3 regions of the Streptomyces sp. WI03-4A genome follow, and region 1 is predicted to be linked to each of the others. Evidence: riboswitches for the same ligand, from Rfam matches in the RefSeq annotation. Region 1 holds a riboswitch; each other region holds the start of a gene.
The links. A riboswitch is a leader RNA that binds a small molecule or an ion and turns the genes downstream of it on or off. The one in region 1 is predicted to bind thiamine pyrophosphate.
Positions count from the first base shown of each region.

Region 2: it holds a riboswitch for thiamine pyrophosphate, as region 1 does, so the genes downstream of both, PV343_RS22255 (thiamine ABC transporter substrate binding subunit) here and thiC (phosphomethylpyrimidine synthase ThiC) in region 1, are expected to answer to the same signal.
Region 3: it holds a riboswitch for thiamine pyrophosphate, as region 1 does, so the genes downstream of both, thiO (glycine oxidase ThiO) here and thiC (phosphomethylpyrimidine synthase ThiC) in region 1, are expected to answer to the same signal.

Region 1 covers NZ_JARAUO010000026.1:51,728-61,501, reverse strand. The annotation lists gene PV343_RS24550 (DUF5326 family protein) at 1-6, shown strand, start outside; gene PV343_RS24545 (IclR family transcriptional regulator) at 208-1,122, shown strand; gene PV343_RS24540 (SsgA family sporulation/cell division regulator) at 1,221-1,658, shown strand; gene PV343_RS24535 (YibE/F family protein) at 1,766-3,352, opposite strand; TPP riboswitch at 3,424-3,596, shown strand; gene thiC (phosphomethylpyrimidine synthase ThiC) at 3,589-5,373, shown strand; gene PV343_RS24525 (hypothetical protein) at 5,489-6,352, opposite strand; gene PV343_RS24520 (metallophosphoesterase) at 6,533-7,612, opposite strand; gene PV343_RS24515 (LacI family DNA-binding transcriptional regulator) at 7,909-9,021, opposite strand; gene hisC (histidinol-phosphate transaminase) at 9,450-9,774, shown strand, end outside.
Region 2 covers NZ_JARAUO010000022.1:53,245-63,018, reverse strand. The annotation lists gene PV343_RS40435 (transposase) at 1-219, opposite strand, end outside; gene PV343_RS22280 (DUF4352 domain-containing protein) at 485-1,099, opposite strand; partial or broken gene PV343_RS22275 (GTP cyclohydrolase I) at 1,539-1,676, opposite strand; gene PV343_RS22270 (sodium:calcium antiporter) at 2,073-3,134, shown strand; gene PV343_RS22265 (ZIP family metal transporter) at 3,269-4,096, shown strand; gene rlmN (23S rRNA (adenine(2503)-C(2))-methyltransferase RlmN) at 4,471-5,577, shown strand; TPP riboswitch at 5,601-5,708, shown strand; gene PV343_RS22255 (thiamine ABC transporter substrate binding subunit) at 5,790-6,872, shown strand; gene PV343_RS22250 (iron ABC transporter permease) at 6,920-8,521, shown strand; gene PV343_RS22245 (ABC transporter ATP-binding protein) at 8,521-9,543, shown strand; gene PV343_RS22240 (maleylpyruvate isomerase family mycothiol-dependent enzyme) at 9,568-9,774, shown strand, end outside.
Region 3 covers NZ_JARAUO010000040.1:18,889-28,662, forward strand. The annotation lists gene thiE (thiamine phosphate synthase) at 1-44, opposite strand, end outside; gene PV343_RS31140 (Rv2175c family DNA-binding protein) at 145-510, opposite strand; gene PV343_RS31145 (NAD(P)/FAD-dependent oxidoreductase) at 631-1,863, opposite strand; gene PV343_RS31150 (hypothetical protein) at 1,896-2,246, opposite strand; TPP riboswitch at 2,299-2,410, shown strand; gene thiO (glycine oxidase ThiO) at 2,408-3,568, shown strand; gene thiS (sulfur carrier protein ThiS) at 3,565-3,765, shown strand; gene PV343_RS31165 (thiazole synthase) at 3,769-4,566, shown strand; gene pknB (Stk1 family PASTA domain-containing Ser/Thr kinase) at 4,692-6,617, shown strand; gene PV343_RS31175 (deoxyribonuclease IV) at 6,676-7,575, shown strand; gene PV343_RS31180 (sulfite oxidase-like oxidoreductase) at 7,591-8,223, opposite strand; gene bfr (bacterioferritin) at 8,400-8,879, shown strand; gene PV343_RS31190 (bacterioferritin-associated ferredoxin) at 8,897-9,160, opposite strand; gene PV343_RS31195 (class II 3-deoxy-7-phosphoheptulonate synthase) at 9,298-9,774, opposite strand, start outside.

The sequences.
Region 1 (9,774 bases):
TGGTGAGGCTCGCGGGAGCCGGTGACCGGTAACGGGATCCACCGGTTCCCTCGGGGGAGGGAAGTTTCCCCGGCGGACCGTCCGCAGGCGGTGGCGGGCGGTTAGAGTCCGGAACCTTACGCGGGGCCGGGCCCCGCGGGAGGCACACACCCCCACCCGTGTTCCACGCGCACGGGCTGCCCCCACCTCGCGCTTCCGGAGTGACCCTTGGCCACGGTTGACACCGCACCGGCAGAACCCCACGCACCCCCCGCCCCGCCCCGCTCCTGCGCCCCCCCGGTGCAGCGGCCCCCCGGCGCGGCCGTCCCGGGACAGCCGCGCGCCGCGACCGTCGCCGCGTCCGCGCACGCCGCCGACGGCCCCGGGCACTCGCCTGCCGCGACCCTCATCGGATCCGTCCAGCGCGCGCTGCGCCTGCTGGAGACCGTCGCGGACCACGAGTACGGCGCCCCGGCCAAACAGCTCGCCCGCGAGACCGGCCTCGCCCTGCCCACGGCCTACCACCTGCTGCGCACTCTCGTACACGAGGGCTATCTGCGCCGGGAGAAGGGGCTGTTCTTCCTCGGCGACGCGGCCGAACGGCTCGGCAGCAGCGGAGCGAAGGAGAAACGTCGCACCACGGTGGCCGACACCCTCGCACACTGGCGTGATTCGATCGGTGTCCCGATGTACTACGCGATGTACCGGGACGGCGAGATCGAGGTCATGTGCGTCTCCGGCTCACGGGAGGCGCCGGCGGTCGAGGAGTGGGCCGACTTCCGCGAGACCGGGCACGCCCACGCGATCGGCCAGTGCCTGCTCTCCCAGCTCGACGAGGACGCCCGCCGGGACCACCTCGCCCGCTATCCGGTGCGGTCGCTGACGCCCTACACGGTGCGTGACAACCATGCCCTGATGCGCCGTCTGGCCAGGACACCGCGGATGGGCCCGGTCGTGGAGCGCCAGGAGTACGCGCTCGGGACGGTCTGCGCGGCGATCCCGATCACGGTCGGCACCACGGCGGCCACGATGGCCCTCTCGCTCCCCGCCCGTCAGGCGGAGCGGCTGCTGCCCGCCGCCCGCCGGCTGCAGGGAGAGATCGGGCGCCATCTGGGTGCCCTTACCCTCTCTATCAGTATCTGAAAACTCACTCCTTGTGATCTCCCGTGTACTTTCAGCAAGATTTGACCACGGTCGAGGGATCAATCCCGGCCAGTCGATGTCATATGACGGGGTAGGCGATGCGCGAATCCGTACAGGCAGAAGTCATGATGAGCTTTCTCGTGTCCGAGGAGCTCTCCTTCCGCATTCCGGTGGAGTTGCGCTACGAGACCTGTGATCCCTATGCCGTGCGGCTCACCTTCCACCTCCCCGGTGACGCCCCGGTGACCTGGGCCTTCGGCCGTGAGCTGCTGATCGACGGAGTGGGGCGGCCGTGCGGGGAGGGCGACGTGCACATCGCTCCCGCCGACGCCGAGGTGCTGGGCGAGGTGCTGATCCGGCTTCAGGTCGGCTGCGACCACGCCTTGTTCCGCTCCTCGACGCCGCCGCTGGTGGCCTTCCTCGACCGCACGGACAAGCTGGTCCCGCTCGGCCAGGAGGGCGCGCTGGCGGACTTCGACGCCCACCTCGACGAGGCGCTGGACCGCATCCTGGCCGAGGAGCAGAGCGCGGGCTGAGGCGCCTGCGGAGCGGGGTGCGGCGGTGTCCGCCGAGCCGCGTCCGGGCCTGCGCGGGAGCGCGTGACGCCGTGCAGGAACGCTTCTTCAGGGGGGCGCCCCCCGGCTCACCGCTTCCGGCGACGGCCCCGGCCGGCGCGCACGGGAGCGGCCTCCGTCCCCGGGGCCGCCTTCGCGGGTCCCGGCCGGTCGGCCGACACCACCACGGCGGCCAGCACGGTGGTGAGCGGGACGGACGCGACCAGGCCGATCGACCCCACCAGCGTGCGCACGATCTCCTCGGCCACCAGCTCACTGTTGGCCACCGTGCCCACGCTGCTCTGCGCGATCGAGAACAGCAGCAGCAGCGGGAGCGCGGCACCGGCGTAGGCGAGGACCAGGGTGTTGACGACCGAGGCGATGTGGTCGCGGCCGATCCGGATGCCCGCCCGGTACAGTCCGCGCCGGCCCATCGCCGGATTGGCCTCGTGCAGCTCCCAGACCGCCGAGGTCTGGGTCACCGTCACATCGTCCAGGACGCCCAGCGATCCGATGATGACGCCGGCCAGCAGCAGACCGCTCATGTCGATCGACGGGTACAGGCCGTGGATCAGACCGGTGCTGTCGTCCGTGTTGCCGGTGAGCGCGGCCCAGTCGATGAACTCCGAGCCGAGGACGCCGATCAGCAGAAGGGAGACGAGCGTGCCGAGCACCGCGACCGACGTACGGGCGGACAGGCCATGGCACATGTAGAGGGCGATGAGCATGATCGCGCTCGACCCGACCACGGCCACCAGCAGCGGGTTCGATCCCTGGAGGATCGCCGGCAGGATGAACAGGGTGAGCACCAGGAAGCTCACGGCGAGTGCGACCAGCGCCATGACGCCCCGCAGGCGGCCCACGACCACGACGGCGAGCGCGAAGATCCCCGCGAGCAGGGCCATCGGGACCTTCCGGCTCACGTCGGTGACGGAGTACTGCAGTTCCCTGGGGGCCGAGGGCTCGTAGGCGACCACGACCTTCTCGCCCTGGTGCAACTGCCGTGTCTGGTCGGGCTGCACGATCTCGGTGAACGTACGGCCCTTGTCCTTGCCGGTGTCGACCCGGACCGTGGCCTTCTTGCAGGTGCCCTTCTCCTTCTGCGGAGTGGTACCGCCCGTGGTCCCGGCGGTGCCGCCGGTCGCGGCGCCGCCGCCCCCCGAGGCGTTGACCGCGCTGCAGCTGACCTCCACCACCTGGGCGACGGTGGCCTGCTGCGTCTGGCGGTCGAAGCCGACGCCGGTGCGCTCGTGCGATGGCGCTCCCCCGGGCCACAGCACCACCAGGCCGACCACGACCGCCGCGGTGAACGGGATCAGGACGGCCGCGATGACCTTGCGCAGGTGCTTCGAGACCGGGGCGGCCGGCCCATGACTGTGACTGTGACCGTGGCTGTGGCCCTGACCGGGGCCCTGGTCGTGTGGATGTCCGTGACCGGGTTCCGGGGCATGACCGTGCGCCGGGCCGTGCCCGGGGTCACGACCGGGGCCCGGGACAGGCCCTGGGACGGGGTGTGCGGGTCTCTGGTGATGTACGGCGCCCCGGTCGTCGGGATGGGCCCGCACCGGCCCACCACGCGGTACGTGGCCGTCATGGCCGTGTCCGTCGCCCTGCCCGGAGCCGCCCTCGCGCGGTGGCTCGGACGGCGGATAGGGGTACTGGTCCATGGTGGTCACCGCCCGATCATCGCAAGAACGAGAGAGGCCCTCTGTTCACCGCGCCCGAGTTGACGCTAGCGTGGAGGCACCTTTGCACACGCGGGAGCTCGGAGCACCGGGCTGAGAGGGCGCTGACCTCCGTATACGCGATGTTTCACGTGGAACGTGTTTCACGGGGAGCATCGATGGACGGAAGCCGCTGCGTCGACCGCCGAACCTGTTACCGGGTAATGCCGGCGTAGGGAGTAGGTCTCATGACCAACAAGGACGCACGCACGCCTGCCTCCGTCCAGGACGACATGTCCCAGGAGGCCGGGAAGTCCATCGGCTGGCACAAGGCGTACGTCGAGGGCACCCGCTCCGACCTGCGCGTGCCGGTCCGTCAGGTGCACCTCACCAACGGGCAGTCGGTCACCTTGTACGACACGTCGGGCCCGTACACCGATCCACTCGTCGACACCGACGTCCGCCGGGGGCTGGCACCTCTGCGGGAGAACTGGATCATCGCCCGCGGCGACACCGAGGAGTACGCGGGCCGTCCCGTCCGGCCCGAGGACGACGGCATCAAGCACACCGCACCGCGCGGCGGACTGCGCAACCTGGACGCGGTCTTCCCCGGCCGTCCCCGCCAGCCGCGCCGGGGCCGCGCGGGCGAGGCGGTCACCCAGCTCGCCTACGCACGCCGGGGCGAGATCACGCCGGAGATGGAGTTCGTCGCGCTCCGGGAGAACGTCGATCCCGACGTGGTCCGCGAGGAGATCGCGGCAGGGCGCGCGGTGCTGCCGGCCAACGTCAACCACCCGGAGATCGAGCCGATGATCATCGGCAAGCGGTTCCTGGTGAAGGTCAACGCCAACATCGGCAACTCCGCGGTCACCTCCTCCATCGAGGAGGAGGTCGAGAAGATGACCTGGGCGACCCGCTGGGGCGCCGACACCGTCATGGACCTCTCCACCGGCCGCAACATCCACACCACCCGCGAGTGGGTGCTGCGCAACTCCCCCGTCCCCATCGGCACGGTGCCGCTCTACCAGGCACTGGAGAAGGTCGACGGCAAGGCCGAGGAACTGACCTGGGAGATCTACAAGGACACCGTCATCGAGCAGGCCGAGCAGGGCGTGGACTACATGACCGTCCACGCGGGCGTCCGCCTGCCGTACGTGCCGCTCACCGCCCGCCGCAAGACCGGCATCGTCTCGCGCGGCGGCTCCATCATGGCCGCGTGGTGCCTGGCGCACCACAAGGAATCGTTCCTGTACGAGAACTTCGAGGAGCTCTGCGAGATCCTCGCCGCCTACGACGTCACGTACTCGCTGGGCGACGGCCTGCGGCCGGGATCGATCGCCGACGCCAATGACGAAGCCCAGTTCGCGGAGTTGCGCACGCTCGGGGAACTCAACCGGATCGCCAGGCGTTTTGACGTACAGACGATGATCGAGGGCCCGGGGCACGTCCCGATGCACAAGATCAAGGAGAACATCGACCTTCAGCAGGAGATCTGCGATGAAGCTCCGTTCTATACGCTCGGCCCGCTGACCACGGACGTCGCGCCGGCGTACGACCACATCACCTCCGGCATCGGCGCCGCGATGATCGCCTGGTGGGGCACCGCGATGCTCTGCTACGTGACGCCCAAGGAGCACCTGGGCCTGCCCAACCGCGACGACGTCAAGACGGGCGTCATCACCTACAAGATCGCCGCGCACGCGGCCGATCTCGCCAAGGGGCACCCCGGCGCCCAGGAGTGGGACGACGCGCTCTCCGACGCCCGCTTCGAGTTCCGCTGGGAGGACCAGTTCAATCTCGCGCTGGACCCGGACACGGCGCGGGAGTTCCACGACGAGACGCTGCCGGCCGAGCCCGCCAAGACGGCCCACTTCTGCTCGATGTGCGGGCCGAAATTCTGCAGCATGAAGATCTCGCAGGACATCCGCCGTGAGCACGGCGGCAGTCAGGCCGAGATCGAGGAGGGCATGGCTCAGAAGTCGAAGGAGTTCGCGGCCGCGGGCAACCGGGTGTACCTGCCGCTGGCGGACTGACGAGGCCCTGGGGCGGGCGCTGCTTCCGGGGCCTCCCCGGACGCGGCGCCGCCGCGGGGCGCTACGGGGGAACCCCGTTCGGCCCGCGCCCCTGGGCGGGGGCACGAGCCGCGGGCTATTCCGGCTGGTGGTCCGGGCCGCCGAAGTCGGGGCTCGTGTAGTCGGGACTGGTGAAGCTCGGACGGCCGGAGGCGGAGCCGTCGTCGGGACTGCTGAAGCCGGGCCGGTCGTAGCCCAGGCGCGGCATGCGGCCGGTCGGGGGCTGGGGAGCGGCGCGGTGCAGGGCGGCCGTGTCGGGCTGGGCGAGCGCGTCCCGCAGGAACGGCAGGATGCCGCGCTCCAGCAGCGCCTCGCGCCAGGCGTCTCTGGCCCTGGCGACTTCCTCGCTCACCGCGCCGGGCGCCCCGGCCTCGTCCGAGGCGTTGTTGCGCAGGGCGGTGAGCACCAGGGCGACCGCGGCGACGAGGATGGCGGCCGCGGCCATGGCGCCGAACGTCCAGCCCGCGGTGAGCATGGTCCGGGCGAAGGCCTGGCCGGGGTCCAGCATCTTCAGGATGTAGCCGACGAGCAGGAAGATCGCCGCGGCGGTGCCGGCGAGGACGGGTGCCAGCACCGCGATCACGGCGATGGCCCCGGCTCCGGTCGTCTCGGCCGCCTCACCGAGGCCGGCGGCCAGGCCGAGCGCGTCCGGACCCGGACCTGCGGAGACGGAGTCGCGGTCGGCGGGAGCGGTGGCCGGCGCCGGCTGGCGCAGTTCCTCCCGGGCCTTCACGTAGTGCTGGTACTCGGTCGCCGCGGCGGCCGCTATCAGCGCGGTGGCGTTGAGCGCCATGGTGCGTAGTTGTTCGGGGTTGAGCCGCTGTCCGACAGCGGCGAGTTCCGGTCGGTGTGGGGCGGAGCGCAGCGCCTCATCGAGGATCCGCTCGAATTCCTGGCGGTCCTCGCTCAGCAGGTGCTGCGGAACGCTGTTCATGTGCATCCCCCGATGCTCCGTAGGGCTGGGGGCTCGCACGCCGGCGAGCCGTCGGGCAGAAACGGAGGGGAGCCTGCTACGGATAGTCCGATGGTAGAGCCGTGACGGCACACGGTGACAGGGGGTTTGCGGAAAAACCATGCCCACCTGCGGGCATGCGTCCGGGCCCGTCGGCCCGGTGAACCGTCAGGCGTCCAGGGGAAGTTGCTGGACCAGCAGTTTCCCGGCCATGGTGACGCCGCCGTCCATGGCGATGGCGAGTCCCTCGGCATAGACGTGCGGACCCACGACGACGGGGTCGCCCCCCTCCTCCGTGTCGTCCTCGGAGCCCACCTCGCCGAGCAGGTACGGAATGGGGCTGTGGCCGTGAACGACGCGGGTGCCGCCGTACATGTCGAGCAGGGAGCGCACGGCGTCGGCTCCGCCCTCGTCGCGGAAGGAGAAGCGCTTGGTGAACTTGCGGAACAGGTCCCAGACCTCGTCGGCGTCGTTGCGGGTCAGGGTCTCGCGGACGGTGTCGTTGACCGCCTCGATCGAGTCGCCGTAGTCGAGGTAGGCGGTGGTGTCGGAGTGGACGAGCAGGTAGCCGTCCACCTCCTCGACGGCGTCGAGACGGGCCATCCACTGCAGGTGGTGGTCCTGGAGGCGGTCCATGTCGGTCTTCTGGCCGCCGTTGAGCAGCCAGGCCGCCTGGAAGGTGGCGGTGCCCGCACCGGAGTTGACGGGCGTGTCGCCGAACCGCTTGGCGCCGAGCAGCAGCAGCTCGTGGTTGCCCATGAGGGCCTTGCAGTAGCCGCCGGCCGCGGCCGCCTCGGCGGACAGCCGCATCACCAGGTCGATGACGCCGATGCCGTCGGGGCCGCGGTCGGTGAAGTCGCCGAGGAACCACAGCCGGGCGGTGCCCGCGCACCACTGGCCGGCGGCGTCGATCAGGCCCTTCTCCCGCAGGGCGGCCGTCAGTTCGTCCAGGTAGCCGTGGACGTCACCGACGACGTAGAGCGGGCCGGGGCCGGTCGCGGCCACCGGGGCGGGAGCCGCGGCGGCCGGCTCCACGGGCACCTGGAGGGTGTCGCCGCGGTTGATGACGGGCAGGTCGCGCTGGGTGGGCGTGTAGCCCTCGGGGTACGCCTCGTCCACGACGGGGACGGTGTCGCCGGGCAGGTCGTGGACGTACGGACCGGTCTCGTGGACGTACGCGGGTACCCGGAAGTCGCGCAACGTCGCCGTCCGCTCCACCTCGGGTCCCTGACCGGCCCCCTGAGTCATCAGACCCCTCCACCATCGCGCCGCAGCTGCACCGCTCCGGACTGCCTGGTCGCAGCGGCCCCGCGGTGTCGTGCGCCCATCATAGGAATGCGCGTAGCGCCGTGTGATGACCCAGGGGTGGTGAATCGGAACAGGACTCCGGTTCGCCGCGGCTTTCGCCCCGTTTGGGCCGGGGTTCTACCGGCTGCCCGGGACGTGTCGGCCGGGCGGTGCGGCGCCCGGCACGTGGTGCGAGGGCGCACAGGGGGGCGCGCGGTGTGCGGACCGGGCGCCCCGTCCGGCGCCGGGAGACCCCGCTAGCCCTTCTCCGGGGCCCGCGGCGGGCTGACCGTCGTGCGCGGGGGGCGTCGCTGGGACGAGGTGCGCACGATCAGCTCCGTCGGTATCACCTGCTCGACGGTGTGGTCCGATTCGACGCCCTCGATGGCGTCGATGAGGAGCTGCACGACCGCCGTGCCGATCCGGCGCGGCTTCAGGGAGAGGGTGGTGATGGGCGGCTCGGTGTTGGCGTACACGGTGGACTCGCTGCAGCAGACCAACAGCAGGTCCTCCGGGACGCGCAGGCCGTAGCGGCGGGCGGCGGCGAGCAGGTCGGTGCCGTTGGGGTCGAACAGGCCGTAGACGGCGTCGGGCCGGTCGGGGCGGGCGAGCAGCCGGTCGGCGGCGACGGCGCCCGCGCACGGGTCGTGGGCCGGGTAGGCCTCGTAGACCGGGTCCTGGCCGACGCGCTCGCACCAGTGCAGGTAGGCGGTGGTCGACAGATGGGTGTAGGTGTCCGTCGTCGTGCCGGTGAGCAGGCCGATCCTGCGGGCGCCTGCGGCGGCGAGGTGGTCCAGGATGCCGAGGACGGCGGCCTCGTGGTCGTTGTCGACCCAGGCGGTGACCGGCAGGCTGCCGGCCGGGCGGCCGTCGGAGACGACCGGAAGCCCCTGCCGGACCAGCTCGCTGACCACCGGATCCTGGTCGGAGGGGTCGATGACGACCGTGCCGTCCAGTGCCACGTTCGACCACACGTCGTGCCGGGAGGTAGCGGGCAGGATGACCAGGGCGTAGCCGCGGGCCAGCGCGGCGGAGGTGGCGGCCCGGGCCATCTCGGCGAAGTAGGCGAACTCGGTGAAGGTGAAAGGTTCATCCCCGTACGTCGTCACGGTCAGGCCGATCAGCCCGGACTTGCCGGTACGGAGGGTGCGGGCGGCGGCCGAGGGGCGGTACCCCAGCCGGTCGGCCACCTCGCGGACATGGCGCCGGGTGGCGTCCGGGAGCCGGCCCTTGCCGTTGAGGGCGTCGGAGACGGTCGTGATGGAGACCCCGGCGGCGGCGGCGACGTCTCTGATGCCTGCCCGGCCCGGCCGACTGCCTCGACGTGAGGTTTCCGCGCGGCTCACCTGGTGCTTCCCTGCTGCTGTCATGGCGAGCCGATAGTAGGGCTCATGCGGTGGGGTAGGGCGGACGCATATGCAGGCGTTGACAGGCACGTTTCTGCATGGCCATACCGGGTCAACTACCTGAGAAAACAAGGCACTTGAGCGCTTTCATGCGAGGACGTGTTGTGTCGACGCGCATGGGCCTGCCAAGTGCCGGATGTCTCGAAGAGGTCTCAACTCACCTTCACGGGTGATGCGCGCTACGGCGCGAGCCACCGGCGCGTAGATATATGTAGAGCGCGCCCCCGATACGTACATCTTCGGGCGGTGATGCCCGTGATGCCGGTGGGGCGCATGAGGTTCGCCTCTTGCTGTCCCGCACCTGTTCGCACGGGCGCCGAATCCTCATAAGGTGAGCAGTATTGGAAGCCGGCGGCGTTGACGGTCCGCCGGTGGTCGCGAGGAGGACTGCGGTGAGCGAGACGAGCCCGAAGCTGCGCGCCGAGCTGGAGGGGATCCCCACCTACAAGCCGGGCAAGCCCGCCGCGGCCGGCGGGCCGGTCGCCTACAAGCTGTCCTCCAACGAGAACCCCTATCCGCCGCTGCCCGGGGTCCTGGAGAGCGTCACGACGGCCGCCTGCGACTTCAACCGCTACCCGGACATGGCCTGCACCGGGCTGATGAACGAGCTGTCGGACCGCTTCGGCGTCCCGCTTTCCCACCTGGCCACCGGAACCGGCTCGGTGGGAGTGGCCCAGCAGCTGATCCAGGCGACCAGCGGCCCGGGCGACGAGGTGA
Region 2 (9,774 bases), on a different contig from region 1:
TCGGCGGGGCCGGCCCGGCCGTCCGGCGACGGGCGGGATGCTATCGACCAGAGCAAGGGTCTGGGTGACGTCGTTGACGTTGGCCGCGGTCGTGATGACCTTGAGCGGAGTACCTCGGCCATCGCGGATCAAGGGGTGCCTACTGCCCGTCTTGCGCCGGTCGACCGGTGACGGTCCGGTGCCCGATCCCCTTTTCGCGCGGACGTGCCCTGCAGGCATTGTCGGTCCGGCAGTGGCCGCGGGCCGGGAGCCCTCTCGGGCCAGGGCGGCAGCAGCGGCTCGACGACATGACGGCGGGGCCGGGGACGGCCGTTTCGTCGGGTGCTGGTGACGGCTGCCAGTCAGACTTTGCAGCCCATGCCGGGTTCTTGGCGCGCCCTGGCCCACCGCCATGGCGGTGGGCCAGGGCCTGCATCATCCGCGGGCCGCTGGTGTGTTGGAGGCGTCCCTTCCCGAACGGCCGCGTGGCTGGGCGGGAGTTGTGTCAGGAGACGTCGGCGCGGATCGGGTCTCCGATGATGTTCTCCGTGAAGGTGACGTACTTGGGGGCGAAGACGCCCTTGCCGGTGACGGTGCCGGAGATGTTCTCGCCCGGGGCCAGGTCGACAGTGTCGATCTGCTTGTCGTCGACACCGAGTTCGGCCGTGTGCTTGGTGCCGTGGGTGTCGGTGATGGCGAAGTACAGCGGATTGACGCTGAGCTTCTTGCCGCTGTGGTTGGCGATCGTGATGGCGACGCTCGTGTAGCTGCTGCCGTCGGCGAGGATGCTCTTGGCGAAGGCCGTCTTCTTGGCGGTGATCTTCACGGGCGCCTTCTTCGCCTCCGCGTGCTTGGAGGTGTCCGAGTCGTTCTTCTTCGACGCCGACGCGGTCGGTGCGCTGCTCTTCGTCGAATCGGCCTTGGTGTCGGTCTTGCTGTCACCGCTACCGGTCGCCGCGCCGATGATCCCGATCAGGATGAAGAGGGCTATGACGCCGAGGCAGCCGAACCCGAAGATCTTCCCCTTGGACTTCTTCGGCGGCTGCGGCGGAGCGCCCCATGCTCCCTGAGGGCCGCCCCAGCCGGGCTGCTGGGGCTGAGGGTACTGCTGCTGGCTCATGGTGCTCCCCACGGGGTTTCTTCTGTGCTTGCGCGTGTGTGACCGGTGAAGGAGCTGTGCGGTTGCTTCGCGGATACGGAAAGTGATTAGTTCGTGATTAAACTTTCCTGATAGGCAAAAAAGTTGGCGTGCAGGGTGCGGCCGTGGTGTTTTGAGAGGTCATCGGCAGTGACGGCGGCATCGGACTGCGACCTCACCCCGGCGTCCGACCGCGCATGCTTGTGCTCTGTGGGGGCCATGGCCTGCCTGTGACCCGGCAGGCGCTGCGCGACCTCGGCCCTCACCCGGGCAAGCTCCTCACGCTCCCGCGACGTGCCCTGCCGGCGGAGCGGCGGTGGTCCGCCACTCGTCGAACCACTACCGCCCAACAGCCCATGCGGAGGCACCCTCATCGGGCCGGCGGCCTGAACTCATGTGCGTCGGGTGGATGGCACCCGGGTCACGAGGCTGCGCCGGTCAGGGTGAGGAACTCGCCCCGGGAGCGGGCATCGGAGCGGAGCAGGCCGAGCAGGGTGGAGGTCATGGTGCTGGACCCGGCGGCCTGGACGCCGCGCAGGGTCATGCAGGAGTGCTCGGCGCCTGGAGGTCAGCGGGGTCCAGGCCGTCCCGGCCCCCGAGCCGGGGGAGTGCTGCGTGCGTCTGGGACCGAGCGACAGCGCTCGTGATGACGGCATGGCGCAGGACCACTGAGGCGACGTCGTCCGTCCGCCCCTGGGGCTCAGAAGCTCTTCGGGATCTTCGGGGGCCACGGCCTGACCGCGACCGGCAAGGGGTTCGCGGCCCAGGCGGAGGGAAGCAAGCAGCCTTCGCCCTCGGCCTCGGCGGTCTTGGTGACGCGATCGCGCTGAGTCTCTGAACGGCGGCCCCACCCGTGTCCCCCTCGATGTCCTGGGTGGGTACTCGTGCGGCCTTGGGGACGTCGATGCGCGGTTGTCCTCGAAGCCCCCGCCGCCGCGGGAAGGCTGACCGAGACGTGATCCATTTCCTGCTGTTGATCATCTGTGCGGTGGCGATCTACCTCTCCTGTGAGTGGTTCGTCAACGCCGTCGAGTGGCTCGGCGAGCGCCTCGGCGTGGGCAGGATGGCGGTCGGAACGATCCTGGCTGCCTTCGGCACCGCGCTGCCCGAGTCCGTCGTCACCCTTGTCGCGGTGACCACCGGCGCCACCGCGGAGGCCAAGGACATCGGCGTGGGTGCGGCCATGGGCGGTCCGCTGGCCCTGGCCACCGTCGCCTACGGGGTGACGGGTGCGATGCTGCTGCTGAAGCGGCGACGTGAGCGCAACGCTGTCCTGGCCGCCACGGGGACGCCTTCCTCCAACCCGCTCATCTATCCGGACGCCGAGGACGCCGTCGGCACCGAGAAGGACATGCAGAGGCTGGCCAAGGACCAGAAGTGGTTCCTGCCGATCTTCATCGTGAAGGTGGCACTCGGCCTCGTCGCCTTCGCCTTCAAGCCCGTACTGGGCCTGCTGTTCTTCGCCGCGTACGCGGTCTACTTCTGGCGCGAGATCCGCGGCGGCCAGGACGAGGACGGCGACGAGGAGGAACTGGAGCCGCTGAAGTTCCAGCCCAAGGCCGCCTCGCCCGCCACCTGGGCAGTGGTCGCCCAGACCCTGGTCACCCTCGCCGTGATCTTCTTCGCCTCGCAGCTGTTCGTGACGCAGCTGGACGCCATCGGCCCGATGATCGGCTTGTCCGCGTCGGTCACCGCGCTGCTGCTGTCCCCGATCGCGACCGAGCTGCCGGAGACCATGAACGCGGTGATCTGGGTGCGTCAGGGCAAGACCGAGCTGGCCCTGGCGAACATCTCCGGCTCCATGATGATCCAGGCCACGGTCCCCTCGGGCCTGGGCCTTCTGTTCACCGGCTGGCACTTCGACGCCGCCCTGCTGTGGTCCGGGCTGATCACCATCGCCGCGATCGTCTACCTGCTGCTGACCATGCGCGCCCATCGGCTCACTCCCGCGCGCCTGGCCCTCACGGCCGGCTTCTACGTGCTCTTCGGCCTCGGCCTGGTTCCCCTCCTCGCCTGACCGGGTTCTCCTCGGAATGGAACGCGCAATGACTTCCCCAAGCTTCGCTGAAGCCGATCACCCGCCGCTTGTTAGGTAAGGCTTGCCTGCCTTAGTTTCTGAGGGCTTCCTGCGCACGTCAGACCGGAGTTTCCATGTCCAGCGGCAACATCGCCCTGCTCGGAGCCATCGCAGGCTTCACCATCTACCTCGGCCTCCCTCTCGGACGCCTCCGCACACCCACACCCCGGCTCAGGGCCGGCCTCAACGCCGTCGCCGTCGGCATCCTGATCTTCCTCGTCTGGGACGTACTGACCCATGCCTGGGAGCCCGTCGACGAGGCGCTGGGCAAGCACGCCTGGGGGACCGTGGCGTCCGGGGGCATCACCCTGGTGGCGGGTCTGACGATCGGACTCGCCGGGCTCGTTCACTACGACGGCTGGATCGCCCGCCGCCGCGAGGCCGCTGCCCGGCCCGCGGGTCCCGGTGCCGCCGCATCCACCGAGCTGGCGCCGAGGACCCGCAGCCAGGCGGCATCACTCGCGCTGATGATCGCCACCGGCATCGGCCTGCACAACTTCGCCGAGGGCCTCGCCATCGGCAACTCCGCCGCCCAGGGAGAGCTCTCCCTCGCCCTGCTGCTGATCATCGGCTTCGGCCTGCACAACGCCACCGAGGGCTTCGGGATCGTCGCCCCGCTCGCCGCTGAGGGCGAACGCCCATCCTGGGTCAGCCTGCTGTGGCTCGGCCTGATCGGCGGCGGTCCCACCTTCCTGGGCACTCTCGTCGGCCAGCACCTGGTCAACGACACGCTCTCGATCGCCTTCCTCGGCCTTGCCGCGGGCTCCATCCTCTACGTCGTCATCGAACTGCTGGCCGTCGCCCGCAGGACCGGACTCAAGACCCTCACCACCTGGTGCATCCTGCTCGGCCTCCTGCTCGGCTTCGCCACCGACGCGATCGTCACGGCCGCAGGCGCCTGAGACGCGAAGTCTCCCACCCGGTGCCTTCCGCGCGGCCCACCGGCGAGGCCACCGGTCGGCAGCCCTTCGGCGTCTTCCCGCGTACAGATGGCGTGCCGAACGCCATAGCGCCGGCGGAGATCACATCTACGCCGCAGGGAATGGACCCTCCGGTCCTCGGGGGCGCCGTGTGGGATGAGGTCTCCTGGCACGCGGACAACAACCAGGTCAGGGGTCGCCTCGATGAGCGGCAGCCCGGCCGACGAGTGATCATTCCTGGGCCGTCCCCGGGCCGTCCGAGGTCGCTCAGCAGCGACTGACGGCGTCTGCTGACGACCGTCGTAGCAGGCGACAGCCGCAGGTCACCGAGTTTGATCTGCGACACTGGTAACGCCATGCCTAATCCCGGAGAACTCACCTTTGTCGCGCCGCGCGGAGCCAAGAAGCCGCCGCGGCATCTTGCCGATCTCTCGCCTGCCGAGCGCAAGGACGTCGTGGCCGAGATCGGTGAGAAGCCGTTTCGCGCCAAGCAACTGTCGCAGCACTACTTCGCGCGGTACGCGCACGACCCGGAGCAGTGGACCGACATCCCCGCCGGGGCGCGCGGCAAGCTGCAGGAAGCGCTGTTCCCCGAGCTGATGACCGTCGTGCGGCATCTGTCGACCGACCAGGGGACGACCCGCAAGACGCTGTGGCGGCTGTTCGACGGGACGCTGGTCGAGTCCGTGCTGATGCGCTACCCGGACCGGGTGACGATGTGCATCAGTTCGCAGGCCGGGTGCGGGATGAACTGCCCGTTCTGCGCGACCGGACAGGCGGGGCTCGACCGCAACCTGTCGACCGCCGAGATCGTGCACCAGATCGTCGACGGCATGCGCGCGCTGCGCGACGGCGAGGTGCCCGGCGGCCCCGCGCGGCTCTCCAACATCGTCTTCATGGGGATGGGCGAGCCGCTCGCCAACTACAAGCGGGTCGTGACGGCCATCCGGGCGCTCACCGACCCCGCGCCCGACGGGCTCGGGCTCTCGCAGCGCGGGATCACCGTGTCGACGGTCGGGCTCGTGCCGGCCATCCACCGGTTCGCCGACGAGGGCCTCAAGTGCCGGCTCGCGATCTCCCTGCACGCCCCCGACGACGAGCTGCGCGACACCCTCGTCCCCGTGAACACGCGGTGGAAGGTGCGCGAGGTGCTCGACGCCGGGTTCGAGTACGTGGAGAAGTCCGGGCGCCGGCTGTCCATCGAGTACGCCCTGATCCGCGACATCAACGACCAGGCATGGCGGGGCGACCGGCTGGGCCGGCTGCTCCGGGGCAGGCCGGTGCACGTCAACCTCATTCCGCTGAACCCGACGCCCGGGTCGAAGTGGACCGCCTCACGGCCCGAGGACGAGAAGGCCTTCGTCGAGGCCATCGCGGCGCACGGGGTGCCGGTCACCGTCCGGGACACCCGTGGTCAGGAGATCGACGGTGCCTGTGGTCAGCTCGCCGCCACCGAGCGGTAACCTGACCCGGTCAGTACATCTTCATATTCCGACAGGGGAGCGCCACAGCGCTGAGAGTGCGGCAACCGGGCCGCAGACCCTCTGAACCTCGCCCAGGTCATTCTGGGTAGGAAGTTCGGTCACCACTCAAGCTGTTGCGCCCTGCCCGGGCACCCTCGCGGAGCCCGGGCGGGGCCGCGTCTCTTCCTGGCCAACCCCCAGGAGGACAATCAGTGCACCACAAGACCTTCGTGGCCGCGGCGGCCGGGCTCGGCATGGTCACCATGTCCGCGCTCACCGGCTGCGGGTCGACGGACGCCAAGGAGTCCACGGACTCCAAGACCGTGACCCTGGTCAGCCACGACTCGTGGGCCGTCTCCAAGAACGTGCTCAAGGACTTCGAGAAGCGGTCCGGGTACAAGGTCAGGGTCCTCAAGAGCGGCGACGCCGGCCAGGCCGTCAACAAGGCGATCCTGACCAAGGACAACCCGCAGGGCGACGTCTTCTTCGGCGTCGACAACACCCTGCTGTCCCGTGCCCTCGACAACGGCCTCTTCCAGCCGTACGCGGCCAAGGGGCTCGGCACGGTCGGCGCCGAGTACCAGCTCGACAAGGCCAAGCACCGCGTCACCCCGATCGACTTCGGCGACATCTGCGTCAACTACGACAAGGCGTACTTCGGCGAGCACCGTCTGAAGCCGCCGCAGACCTTCGCCGACCTGGCCAAGCCCGCGTACAAGAACCTCCTCGTCACCGAGAACGCCGCCACCTCCTCGCCCGGCCTCGGCTTCCTGCTCGGCAGCGCCGCCAGCTACGGCGACCAGGGCTGGCCGGACTACTGGAAGAAGCTCAAGGCCAACGGCGTCAAGGTCGTCGACGGCTGGGAGCAGGCCTACTACCAGGAGTTCTCCGGCTCCTCGGAGGGCAAGAAGGCCGGCGGCGACCGCCCGCTCGTCGTGTCCTACGCCTCCTCGCCGCCCGCCGAGGTGATCTACGCCAAGAAGCGCCCCAGCACCGCCCCGACCGGCGTGGCGGGCGGCACCTGCTTCCGGCAGATCGAGTTCGCCGGGCTGCTGAGCAACGCGCACAACACCAAGGGCGGCAAGGCGCTCGTCGACTTCCTGCTCTCCAAGAAGTTCCAGCAGGACATGCCGCTGAACATGTTCGTGTACCCGGTGGTGAAGGGTGCGACCGTACCCGCCGAGTTCACCGAGTACGGGCCGGTCGCCAAGAACCCGGAGACCCTGGCCCCCGGGAAGATCGCCGCCAACCGTGACCAGTGGGTCAAGTCGTGGACGTCGCTCGTACTGAAGTAGCCCCCCGCGGGGGCGGCCGCACGAGGAGCGCGGCGCGGCTCGGCCTGATGGCCCTGCCCGTCGCGTTCTTCGCGGTGTTCTTCGCCTGGCCGGTGGCCGCGATCGTCGCGCGCGGACTGAAGGTGGACGGCGGCTGGCAGTTCGGCCGGATGGCGGACGTCGTCACCCAGCCGGACATCCGGCACGTGCTGTGGTTCACCACCTGGCAGGCCCTGGCCTCCACCGCGCTCACCCTGCTGCTCGCGCTGCCCGCCGCCTATGTCTTCGCCCGCCTCGACTTTCCCGGCAGACAGCTGCTGCGGGCGGTCGTCACCGTCCCGTTCGTACTGCCGACCGTCGTGGTCGGGACCGCCTTCCTCGCCCTCGTCGGGCGCGGCGGGCTGCTGGACGAACTGTGGGGCGTACGACTGGACACCACGGTCTGGGCGATCCTGCTGGCGCACGTCTTCTTCAACTACGCGGTCGTCGTCCGCACGGTGGGCGGGCTCTGGGCCCAGCTCGACCCCCGGCAGGAACAAGCGGCCCGGATGCTCGGCGCCTCCCCCCTGCACGCCTGGCGGAAGGTCACCCTGCCCGCGCTCGCGCCCGCCGTGGCCGCCGCCGCGCTGATGGTGTTCCTGTTCACCTTCACCTCCTTCGGCGTTGTGCAGATCCTCGGCGGTCCCACCTTCTCCACCCTCGAAGTGGAGATCTACCGGCAGACCTCCGAGGTCTTCGACCTGTCGACGGCCGCCGTCCTCACCCTCGTCCAGTTCGTCGCGGTCGGTGCGATCCTCGCCGTGCACGCCCGGACGGTACGGCACCGGGAGACCGCGCTGCGCCTGGTGGACGCCGCCACGACCGCCCGCCGGCCGCGCGGTGCCGGGCAGTGGGCGCTGCTCGCCGGTGTCCTCACCACCGTCGTCCTCCTCATCCTGCTGCCGCTCGCCGTGCTGGTCCGGCGCTCGCTCGACGCACCAGGGCTCGGCTACTACCGGACGCTGACCGACTCCGACGGCGGCACCTTCCTCGTGGCACCGCTGCACGCCGTGTGGACCTCGCTCCAGTACGCGGCCGCCGCCACCGCCATCGCCGTGCTCATCGGCGGTCTCGCCGCCGCCGCGCTGGCCCGCCGGGACGCGGGGCGGCTGGTACGGGGCTTCGACGCGCTGCTGATGCTGCCGCTCGGCGTCTCCGCCGTCACCGTCGGCTTCGGCTTCCTGATCGCGCTCGACAAGCCGCCGCTGGACCTGCGCCAGTCCTGGATCCTGGTGCCGCTCGCCCAGGCGCTGGTCGGCGCCCCCTTCGTCGTACGGATCATGCTGCCCGTGCTGCGCGCGGTGGACGGACGGCTCAGGGAGGCGGCGGCCGTGCTCGGCGCCTCGCCCTGGCGGGTGTGGCGGGAGGTCGACCTGCCGCTGGTGCGGCGGGCGCTGCTGGTCGCGGCCGGGTTCGCGTTCGCCGTGTCGCTGGGTGAGTTCGGGGCGACCGTGTTCATCGCCCGGCCCGACAACCCGACCCTCCCGGTCGCCGTCGCCCGGCTGCTGAGCCGGCCCGGCGACCTCAACTACGGGCAGGCGATGGCCCTGTCCACGATTCTGATGGTGGTGTGCGCGGCCGCGCTGCTGGTCCTGGAGCGGCTGCGCACCGACCGGACGGGGGAGTTCTGATGCTGCTGAGCCTCGACGCCGCGACCGTGCGCTTCGGCGGGCGGCCCGCGCTCGACGCGGTCGACCTCGGCGTCGCCGAGCACGAGGTGGTGTGCGTGCTCGGGCCCAGCGGCAGCGGCAAGTCGACCCTGCTGCGGGCGGTGGCCGGGCTGCAGCCCCTGGACGGTGGACGGGTGCTGCTCGACGGCCGGAACCAGGCGGGCGTGCCCGCGCACCGCCGGGGCGTCGGGCTGATGTTCCAGGACCACCAGCTCTTCCCGCAGCGGGACGTCGGCGGCAACGTGGCCTTCGGGCTGCGGATGCACGGCGTGCCGAAGGGCGAACGGGACGCCGAAGTCGGGCAGTTGCTGGACCTGGTCGGGCTCCCGGGGGCGGCCCGGCGTGCGGTGACCGCGCTGTCCGGGGGAGAGCAGCAGCGCGTGGCCCTCGCCCGGGCACTCGCGCCCCGCCCCCGGCTGCTCATGCTGGACGAACCCCTCGGCCAGCTCGACCGCTCGCTGCGGGAGCGGCTGGTGGTCGAACTCCGCGAGCTGTTCGGCCGGTTGGGCACGACCGTGCTCGCCGTCACCCACGACCAGGGCGAGGCGTTCGCGCTGGCCGATCGGGTCGTGGTGATGCGGGACGGCCGTATCGCCCAGTCCGGGACGCCGCTGGAGGTCTGGCAGCGCCCGGCGGACGCGTTCGTGGCCCGCTTCCTAGGCTTCGACAACGTGGTCCCGGCGACGGTCGCGGACACGGCCGCCGACACCCCCTGGGGCAAGCTGCCCGTCCCCGACGGCTCCGCCGAGGGCGCCCGGCACCTGCTCGTACGGCCCGCCGGGGTACGGCTCGTGGCGGTCGACGAGGGGCTGGCCTGCACGGTGACCGCCCGTACCTTCAAGGGGACCCATGTGGCCGTACGCCTCCAGCCCCGGGACGGCGGCCCGCGCCTGGAGGCGGCCTGCGCGCTGCGGGACGCACCGGCGGTGGGGGACGTGGTGGGCGCGCAGTTCGACGTGGCCGAAATCGTCGTGCTCGGATGATCACCGCGACCTAGGGTAAGGGGCATGGCCCTGCTCGCACATGACCGTTACTGTGACGAAATCGCCCACCAAGTAGCCCAGTTGAGGGCTGTGGTGGTCTCCGGCGCGGATCTCGCCGGCATCGTGCCGACCTGCCCGGACTGGTCGCTGGAAGACCTCGTCCGCCACATGGGGGGCGCGCTGCGCTGGGTGAACGCCCTGGTGCGCGAGCGGGCGCAGGAGGACATCCCG
Region 3 (9,774 bases), on a different contig from region 1:
TAGAGGCGGGCGTCGGCGAGCTCGGCGCGGGCGGCGTCGGACATGGGCGGGTCCCCCCGTGGTCGGTGCCCATGGGTGTCCATGGGCGTGCGAGCGGGCGGCGTACGGGCCGTGGCCGGTACGCCGCCCGGAATGCGGTGCGGATCAGACGGCCAGCGCCTGGGCGCGGCGCTTCACCTCCGTGCCGCGATTCTCGCTCAGGGCCTGCGCCGGCGTGCCGGGCAGGGTGGGGTCGGGGGTGAAGAGCCACTCGATCATCTCTTCGTCCGTGAAGCCGTCGTCCCGCAGGAGCGTCAGGGTGCCGGACAGGCCCTTGACGACCTTGTCCCCGTCGATGAAGGCGGCGGGGACGTGCAGCGCCCGGTTCTCACCACGGCGTACGGCGATGAGCTGGCCCTCCTTGACCAGCTGCCGCACACGCGTCACCTCGACGCCGAGCTGTTCGGCGATGTCGGGGAGGGTGAGCCAGGCGGGGACGAGAGCATCGATCTTTGCGTCAATCTCGGTCACGGGAACCAGCCTAGGCGCTCCGCCGGTCCGGCCGCGATGTGGCGTGGTGCGTCCGCGGGCGTCACGCGGGCGCCGTCGTGGCTGGTGGCGCCGTTCCCCGTGCCCCTCGCGGGGCGCCGGTCAGTCGGCCGTGGCGTCCTTCAGCGGGCGGGTCGGGTCGGGCAGGGCCTCGGGGTCCATGCGGCGGCCGGACTCGATCAGGCGGCGGCCCTGGGCCAGGTCGCGGGGCCTGCCGACGGCCAGCAGCGCCACCAGGCGGTCCTCGCGCAGCCAGCAGACGGTCCAGGCCGGGCTCGCCGGGTCGCCGCGCCACACCGTGCGGTCGGCCGCGGCGTGGTGGCCGGCGTACTGGACGAACCGGCCGAACTGCTCCGACCAGAAGTACGGCACCGGGTCGTAGGTCACCGGGAGCTCGCCCAGGACGTTCGCCGCGACCGTGCGCGGGCCCTGCAGGGCGTTGTCCCAGTGGTGGACGAGCAGCCGGGCGCCGTAGCGGGCCGAGGGGAAGGAGGCGCAGTCGCCGACCGCGTACACGTCCTCGGCCGAGGTGCGCAGGTGGGCGTCGGCCACCACCTCGCCGTCCGCGCCCAGCTCGATGCCGGAGCCGGCCAGCCAGCCGGTAGCCGGGCGGGCACCGATGCCGACGACGACGGCGTCCGCGGGCAGCCGTGTGCCGTCGGCGAGCTCCACCAGGCCGGGCTCGACGCGCTCCACGCGCGCGCCGGTGCGCAGCCCGGCGCCGCTGTCGGCGTACCAGGCGGTCATGCGCGCGGCGACCTCGGCGGGCAGGGCGCCGGCCAGCGGCCGGTCGGCGGCCTCCACCACGGTCACCTCGCAGCCGGCCTCGCGGGCGGCCGTGGCGAACTCGGCGCCGATCCAGCCGGCGCCGACGACCACGATGTGGTGCTGGGCCGCGAGGACGGGCCGCAGCCGCTCGGCGTCGTCCAGGGTGCGCAGCAGGTGCACGCCGGGCACGCCCTCGGTGCCCGGCAGCCGGACCGGCTCGGCGCCGGTGGCGAGCACCAGGACGTCGTACGCGACGGGGCCTGCCTCGGTGTCCAGTTCGTGGTCGGCGGGGCGCACGCCCAGCGCCTCGCAGCCGAGCCGCAGTTCGATGCCGAGGGACTCGAAGTCGACGTCGAAGGCGGAGCCCTCGGCCGTGCCGAGCAGCACGGCCTTGGACAGCGGCGGCCGGTCGTACGGCTGGTGGGGCTCGGCGCCGATCAGCGTGACCGTGCCCGTGTAGCCCTGCTCCCGCAGGGCCACGGCGGTCTGCACCCCGGCCATGCCGGCGCCGACGACGACCACGCGTCCCGGCTGTGACGTGCTCTGTTGCGGTGTCTGCTCGCTCACCCGATCACCATAGACAACTGACGAAACGTCAGTCAGGGGGCGTGCTCGGTGACCTGTTCCACAATGCTCGTCCCGGCCCCCGGCTGGGACTCCCACTCCCAGGTCTCCTCCAGCCGCACCCGCCCGTCCGGCAGCTCCACGACCGCCGACACGCAGTGCCCCGAGGAGGTGGTGCCGTCCCGCTTGAGCTGCACGTACCGGAAGTCCAGCCGGTCGCCCTCGCGGGTGCCGACCAGATGGCCGCGCACGACGTCGCCGCCGGTGTAATCGGCCCAGACGGCGCCGTCCCGCTCGTGGTACGCGAACCGGGTGCGCGTCCCCACCTGGCCCGGGGCCTGGTCCGCCACCGGCGCCAGGACGAGTCCGTCGAGCGAGCGGGCCATGCGCGGGGCTCCCTTACGAGTGACGTGCCGTGCGGGCTAGGGTGGCCACCGTACAAGCACTCGCGGGAGCCCGGACGCACCGGGCTGAGAGGGAGGCTGGCGGCCTCCGACCGTACGAACCTGATCCGGGTCATGCCGGCGAAGGGAGGGGCTGGACGCCCATGTCGTCACGTACGTCCGACGTCCTCGTCATCGGGGGCGGGATCATCGGTCTGGTCACGGCCTGGCGTGCCGTGCAGCGCGGGCTCGCCACGGCCGTGGTGGACCCCGAGCCCGGCGGCGGGGCCGCGCGGGTCGCGGCGGGGATGCTGGCCGCGGTCACCGAACTGCACTACGGCGAGGAGACGCTGCTCGCGCTGAACCTGGAGTCCGCCCGGCGCTACCCGGACTTCGCGGCCGAGCTGACCGAGCTGACCGGTCACGACCTCGGCTACCGCCGCTGCGGGACGCTCGCCGTCGCGCTGGACGCCGACGACCGCGCCCACCTGCGCGAACTGCACGCGCTCCAGCAGCGTTCGGGCCTGGAGTCGGAGTGGCTGTCGGGCCGGGACTGCCGGCGCCTGGAGCCGATGCTGGCGCCCGGTGTGCGCGGCGGCCTGCGGGTCGACGGCGACCACCAGATCGACCCGCGGCGGCTGGCGTCGGCCCTGGTGGCCGCCTGTGAGCGGGCCGGGGTGGTGTTCCACCGGGCGTGGGCCGAGCGGCTCGACGTCGTGCGGGACCGGGCCGCCGGGGTCACCACGGCGGACGGCACCGCGCTGGTCGCGGGCCGGGTGGTGCTCGCGGGCGGCAGCCTGAGCGGGCGTCTGGCGGGCGTGCCGGACGAGGTGCTGCCACCGGTGCGGCCGGTGAAGGGGCAGGTGCTGCGGCTGACCGTGCCCCGCCGCTGCGCGCCCTTCCTGAACCGGACCGTGCGGGCGGTGGTACGCGGCAGCCAGGTCTACCTGGTGCCCCGGGAGAACGGCGAGCTGGTGGTCGGCGCGACCAGCGAGGAGCTGGGCTGGGACACGACGGTGACCGCGGGGGGCGTGTACGAGCTGCTGCGCGACGCGCACGAGCTGGTGCCGGGGATCACCGAGCTGCCCCTCACCGAGACCCGGGCCGGTCTGCGCCCCGGCTCCCCGGACAACGCGCCGCTGCTCGGCCCGTCGGGGCTCGACGGGCTGCTGCTGGCCACCGGGCACTACCGCAACGGGGTGCTGCTCACCCCGGTCACCGGGGACGTGATGGCCGAGGTCCTGACGAGCGGGGAGCTGCCGCCCGAGGCCCGGCCGTTCACCCCCCGGCGCTTCGGCGCCGTCCTCGTGGAGCAGCCCGCATGAACATCTCCGTCAACGGGCGGCCGAGGCGGGTCGCCCCGGGCACCGCGCTGGACGCCCTCGTCAGGACCCTCACCGCGGCGCCCTCCGGGGTGGCCGCCGCCGTCAACGAGACCGTCGTCCCGCGCACGCGGTGGGCGGCCACGACCCTCGCCGAGGGGGACCGCGTCGAGGTCCTCACCGCCGTCCAGGGAGGCTGAGCCATGGCAGACGACCCCTTCGTCCTCGGCGGGCTGCCGCTGGGCTCCCGGCTGATCATGGGGACCGGCGGCGCGCCGAGCCTGGAGGTGCTGGAGCGGGCGCTGGTCGCCTCCGGCACCGAGCTGACCACCGTCGCGATGCGGCGGGTCGACCCGTCCGTGCACGGCTCGGTGCTGTCGGTGCTCCAGCGGCTGGGCATCCGGGTGCTGCCGAACACTGCGGGCTGCTTCACCGCCGGGGAGGCCGTGCTGACCGCCCGGCTCGCCCGGGAGGCGCTGGGCACCGATCTGGTCAAGCTGGAGGTCATCGCCGACGAGCGGACCCTGCTGCCGGATCCGGTGGAGCTGCTGGACGCGGCGGAGACCCTGGTCGACGACGGGTTCACGGTGCTGCCGTACACCAACGACGACCCGGTGCTCGCCCGCAAGCTGGAGGACGTGGGCTGTGCGGCGGTGATGCCGCTGGGCTCGCCGATCGGGTCCGGGCTCGGCATCCGCAACCCGCACAACTTCGAGCTGATCGTCGAGCGGGCGGGCGTACCGGTGATCCTGGACGCGGGCGCCGGCACCGCCTCGGACGTGGCGCTGGCGATGGAGCTGGGGTGCGCCGGGGTGATGCTGGCCTCCGCCGTCACCCGGGCCCAGCGGCCCACGACGATGGCCGCGGCCATGAAGCACGCGGTCGAGGCGGGCCGGCTGGCCCGGCTGGCCGGGCGGATCCCGCGCAGGCACTTCGCCGAGGCGTCCTCCCCGGTGGCGGGCCGGGCCCACCTCGATCCGGAGCGGCCCGCCTTCGGGTAGCGGACGCGGCACGGCCGGCTCCTTCTGTCACGGCCGGCGGCGGGTGCGTCACAGCTGTGCTGCATTACGTCACCGGAACGGCCGAGCGGGTGGGAGTGCCGGTTCGCCCTCGTAGACTCCCTTGCGTGGATACGACCCTTCAGGACCCCCTCGTCGGGCAGGTGCTCGACGGCCGGTACCGCGTCGACGCGCGGATCGCGGTCGGTGGGATGGCCACGGTCTACCGGGCCGTGGACACCCGCCTCGACCGGGTCCTCGCGCTCAAGGTGATGCACCCGACGCTGGCGGCCGACGGGTCGTTCGTGGAGCGGTTCATCCGGGAGGCCAAGTCGGTCGCCCGGCTCGCCCATCCCAACGTGGTGCAGGTCTTCGACCAGGGCACCGACGGGTCGTACGTGTACCTGGCGATGGAGTACATCGCCGGGTGCACCCTGCGGGACGTGCTGCGCGAGCGGGGCGCGCTGCAGCCGCGGGCCGCGCTGGACATCCTGGAGCCGGTGCTCGCCGCGCTCGGCGCCGCGCACCGGGCCGGTTTCGTGCACCGGGACATGAAGCCCGAGAACGTCCTGATAGGCGACGACGGACGGGTCAAGGTCGCCGACTTCGGGCTGGTGCGGTCCGTGGACACGGTGACCAGCACCACGGGTGCCGTGCTCGGCACCGTCTCCTACCTCGCGCCGGAGCAGATCGAGCAGGGCACCGCCGATCCGCGGGTCGACGTCTACGCGTGCGGTGTCGTCCTGTACGAGATGCTGACCGGCGGCAAGCCGCACTCCGGGGACTCCCCCGCCCAGATTCTGTACAAGCACATCCACGAGGACGTGCCGGCGCCGTCGGCGCTCGTGCCGGGGCTGGCCCGCGAGCTGGACGAGCTGGTGGCCGTGGCGACCGCGCGCACCCCGGACGGCCGGCCGCACGACGCGGCGGCGCTGCTCGGCCAGGTGCTACGGGCGCGTGCCGCGCTCGGCGCCGAGCAGCTCGACGCCGTGCCGCCGCAGGCGCTGGCCGCGGCGCACGACAACGCGCAGGACCGTACGAGCGTGATCCCGCGTTCGCCGACCGTGCCCCGGCCGCTGCCCGTCAACGAGGACGACCGGGCCGTGGCGTCCGTCATGCACACCAGCCGGCTGGAGAGCCCGCCGGTGCCGCCCCGGCGGCGCGCCGGCCGGGCCCGGCGCGGCCCGGTCGCGCTGATCGCGGCGGTCCTGCTGGTCCTCGGCGTGGGCGCCGGGGTCTGGTACATCAACTCCGGGCAGTTCACCAAGGTCCCGCTGCTGCTGGCCAAGACCGAGAAGCAGGCCGAGGCCCGGCTGCGTGCCTCGGGTCTCGACGTCAAGCAGGTCAAGCTCGAGTACAGCGACACGGTGAAGAGCGGCACGATCATCCGCACCGACCCGAAGCCCGGGGCCCGGATCCGCAGCAACGACTCGGTGACCCTGGTGATCTCCCGGGGCCCCGAGGTCGTGAAGGTGCCGGACCTGCGGGGTGTCCCGCTGGCCAAGGCGCGGGCGCGGCTGAAGGCGGCCGGTCTCGAGCCGGGGCTGGTCAACCGGGCGTTCAGCGACAGCGTCACCCGGGGTTCGGTGGTCGGCACCGACCCGGAGACGGGCACCGAGCGGCACGCGGGCTCGGCGATCGCGCTCCTGGTCAGCAAGGGCAGATCCGTCGGCGTGCCGGACGTCACCGGCGAGGACCTCGACAGCGCCCGGCAGGACCTGGAGGGTGCCGGCCTGAAGGTGCGCGTCCTGGGGCAGCAGGTGCACTCCGACTTCGACAAGGGCCAGGTGGCGCAGCAGAGCCCGGCGAACGGCCAGGCCGCCGAGGGCGACACGGTGACGCTGACGCTGTCCCTGGGGCCGCCGATGGTCGAGGTGCCGGACGTGGTCGGCTCCTCGGTCGACGACGCGACGAAGCAGCTGGAGGGCGCCGGCTTCAAGGTCGAAAAGGACCGGGGCCTGCTCGGTCTCTTCGGGGACACCGTGCGCAAGCAGTCGGTGGACGCCGGCCAGAAGGCGCCCAAGGGGTCGACGATCACCATCACCATCCGGTGAGAGGGGCCGCTCGCGGACCGGTTCCGGGCGGCCCCGCCAGGCATGACACCCTGAACGGGTGACAAGTCAGCGGTCCCGTTCCGTCTCCCCTCCCCCCGGCCCCTCCCGCAACCCGGTCGGCGGTCACGTCCCCGTGGCCGGCGGTCTGCACACGGTGGGGCTGTCGTACGCCCGCGAGCTGAAGGCGGAGACCGTGCAGGTCTTCGTCGCCAACCCGCGCGGGTGGGCCACGCCGGCCGGGAACCCGCGGCAGGACGAGGCGTTCCGCCAGGCGTGCGCCGACGAGTCGGTCCCCGCCTACGTGCACGCCCCCTACCTGATCAACTTCGGCTCGCACACCGAGGCCACCGTGGAGCGGTCGGTGGAGTCGCTCAGGCACTCCCTGCGGCGGGGCCGGGAGATCGGCGCGCTGGGCGTCGTCGTGCACACCGGAAGCGCCACCGGCGGGCGGACGCGGGAGGTGGCGCTGAAGCAGGTGCGGGAGCACCTGCTGCCGCTGCTGGACGAGCTGACGCACGACGACGACCCGTTCCTGCTGCTGGAGTCGACCGCGGGGCAGGGCTCCTCCCTGTGCTCGCGCACCTGGGACTTCGGCCCGTACTTCGAGGCGCTGGACGCCCATCCCAAGCTGGGTGTCTGCCTGGACACGTGCCACATCTTCGCCGCCGGGCACGACCTGACCGGGCCGGACGGCATGCGCCAGACCCTCGACCTGCTGGTGGAGACGGTCGGCGAGGGCCGGCTGAAGCTGATCCACGCCAACGACTCCAAGGACGTGGTGGGCGCGCACAAGGACCGGCACGAGAACATCGGCGCCGGCCACATCGGCGAGGACCCGTTCCGGGCCCTGATGAGCCACCCCGCGACGGCGGGCGTGCCGCTGGTGATCGAGACGCCGGGCGGCAAAGAGGGCCATGCCGCGGACGTGGAGCGGCTGAAGAAGCTGCGGGACGGCTGAGGGCGGGCCGCGGGGTCAGAGCTCGGGACCGTCCCCGGGCTCCTCCTGGTAGGAGTAGCGCTGTTCCTTCCAGGGGTCGCCGATGTTGTGGTAGCCGCGCTCCTCCCAGAAGCCGCGCCGGTCGGCGGTCATGTACTCCACGCCCCGCACCCACTTGGGGCCCTTCCAGGCGTAGAGGTGGGGGACGACCAGGCGGACCGGGAAGCCGTGCTCGGCGGTGAGGAGTTCGCCGTCCTTGTGGGTGGCGAAGATCGCCTGGTCGGAGGCGAAGTCCGACAGCCGCAGGTTGGAGCTGAACCCGTACTCCGCCCACACCATCACATGGGTGACGTCCGGCGCCGGGGGTGCCAGGTCCAGGATGGTGCGGGCCGGGATGCCGCCCCACTCGGCGCCGGTCATGCTGAACTTCGTCACGCAGTGCAGATCGGCCACCACGGTGGTGTACGGCAGGGCCGTGAACTCGTCGTGGTTCCAGGTGTGCTTGTCGCCGTCGGCGGTGACGCCGAAGACCCGGAACTCCCAGCGCTCGGGCCGGAACTTCGGCACGGGCCCGTAGTGGGTGACCGGCCAGCCGCGCTGGAGTCGCTGCCCCGGCGGAAGCTCGGACCCTGCCGCCGTCCCAGATTCGCGCTCCACCGGATGACCCATGTCTCCATCCTGACAGACCTCGGGCAGTGTCCTTGACCACCCCTGTCCGAATCGGACAATCACCATCAGGTCAGCACTTACTTACTAAGTACGCACTTACTGGACGATCTTCGTCACCGGTGCAATCATGCCGCCGCACACCTCACCCGTCCCTCCGCCTGGAAGGAGCCTCTGCGATGCAGGGCGACCCCGAGGTCATCGAGTTCCTCAACGAGCAGCTCACCGGCGAGCTGACCGCGATCAACCAGTACTTCCTGCACGCGAAGATGCAGGAGAACTTCGGCTGGACGAAGCTCGCCAAGTACACGCGGCACGAGTCGTTCGACGAGATGAAGCACGCGGAGGTGCTGACCGACCGGATCCTGTTCCTGGAGGGGCTGCCCAACTACCAGCGGCTGTTCCACGTACGGGTGGGGCAGACGGTCCGGGAGATGTTCGAGGCCGACCGGCAGATCGAGGTGGAGGCGATCGACCGGCTCAAGCGGGGCGTCAAGGTGATGCGCGAGAAGGGCGACATCACGTCGGCGAACATCTTCGAGGACATCCTCGCCGACGAGGAGCACCACATCGACTACCTGGACACCCAGCTGGAGCTGGTGGAGAAGCTCGGCGAGGCGCTGTACCTCGCGCAGCTGATCGAACAGCCCGAGAGCTAGGCCGAAGACCCCGGGAGCTAGGCCGCTTCCGCTTCGACGGCATCCGCCCCGGCGGCGTCCGGGCTCCCCGGGATGCTCGACAGCACCGGCCTGCCCTGGTCCGCGAGCTCGCGGCGGGGGCAGGCGCCCCGGCCGAGGATCGCCTGGATCCGGCGGACGCACGAGCCGCAGTCCGTGCCCGCCTTGCAGGCGGAGGCTATCTGGCGGGGGGTGCAGGCACCGTCCTCCGCGTGCTGCTTGACCTGCGCCTCGGTGATGCCGAAGCAACTGCAGACGAACACGCGGCTCACCTCCCGACGGGATCTGTCTCTTACGCCATCCCGTTTTCCGGTGAGGCAAACCTAACCTTACCCACCCTGCGAGAGCCGCGACAGTGGGTGGGGCGCGGATCCTGTGTGATCCGCGCCCCACGCCGCAATCACTGGTCCCGGTACATCTCCGCGACGAGGAACGCCAGGTCCAGGGACTGGCTGCGGTTCAGCCGGGGGTCGCAGGCCGTCTCGTAGCGCTGGTGCAGGTCGTCGACGAAGATCTCGTCGCCGCCGCCCACGCACTCGGTGACGTCGTCACCCGTCAGCTCGACGTGGATGCCGCCCGGGTGGGTGCCGAGCGCCTTGTGGACCTCGAAGAAGCCCTTGACCTCGTCCAGCACGTCGTCGAACCGGCGCGTCTTGTGCCCCGAGGCCGCCTCGAAGGTGTTGCCGTGCATCGGGTCCGTCACCCAGGCCACCGTCGCACCGGAGGCGGTGACCTTCTCGACCAGCTCCGGGAGCCGGTCCCGGATCTTGTCGGCGCCCATGCGGACGATGAAGGTCAGCCGGCCCGGCTCGCGGTCCGGGTCGAGGCGGTCGATGTAGGTGAGGGCTTCCTCGGCCGTGGTGGTCGGGCCGAGCTT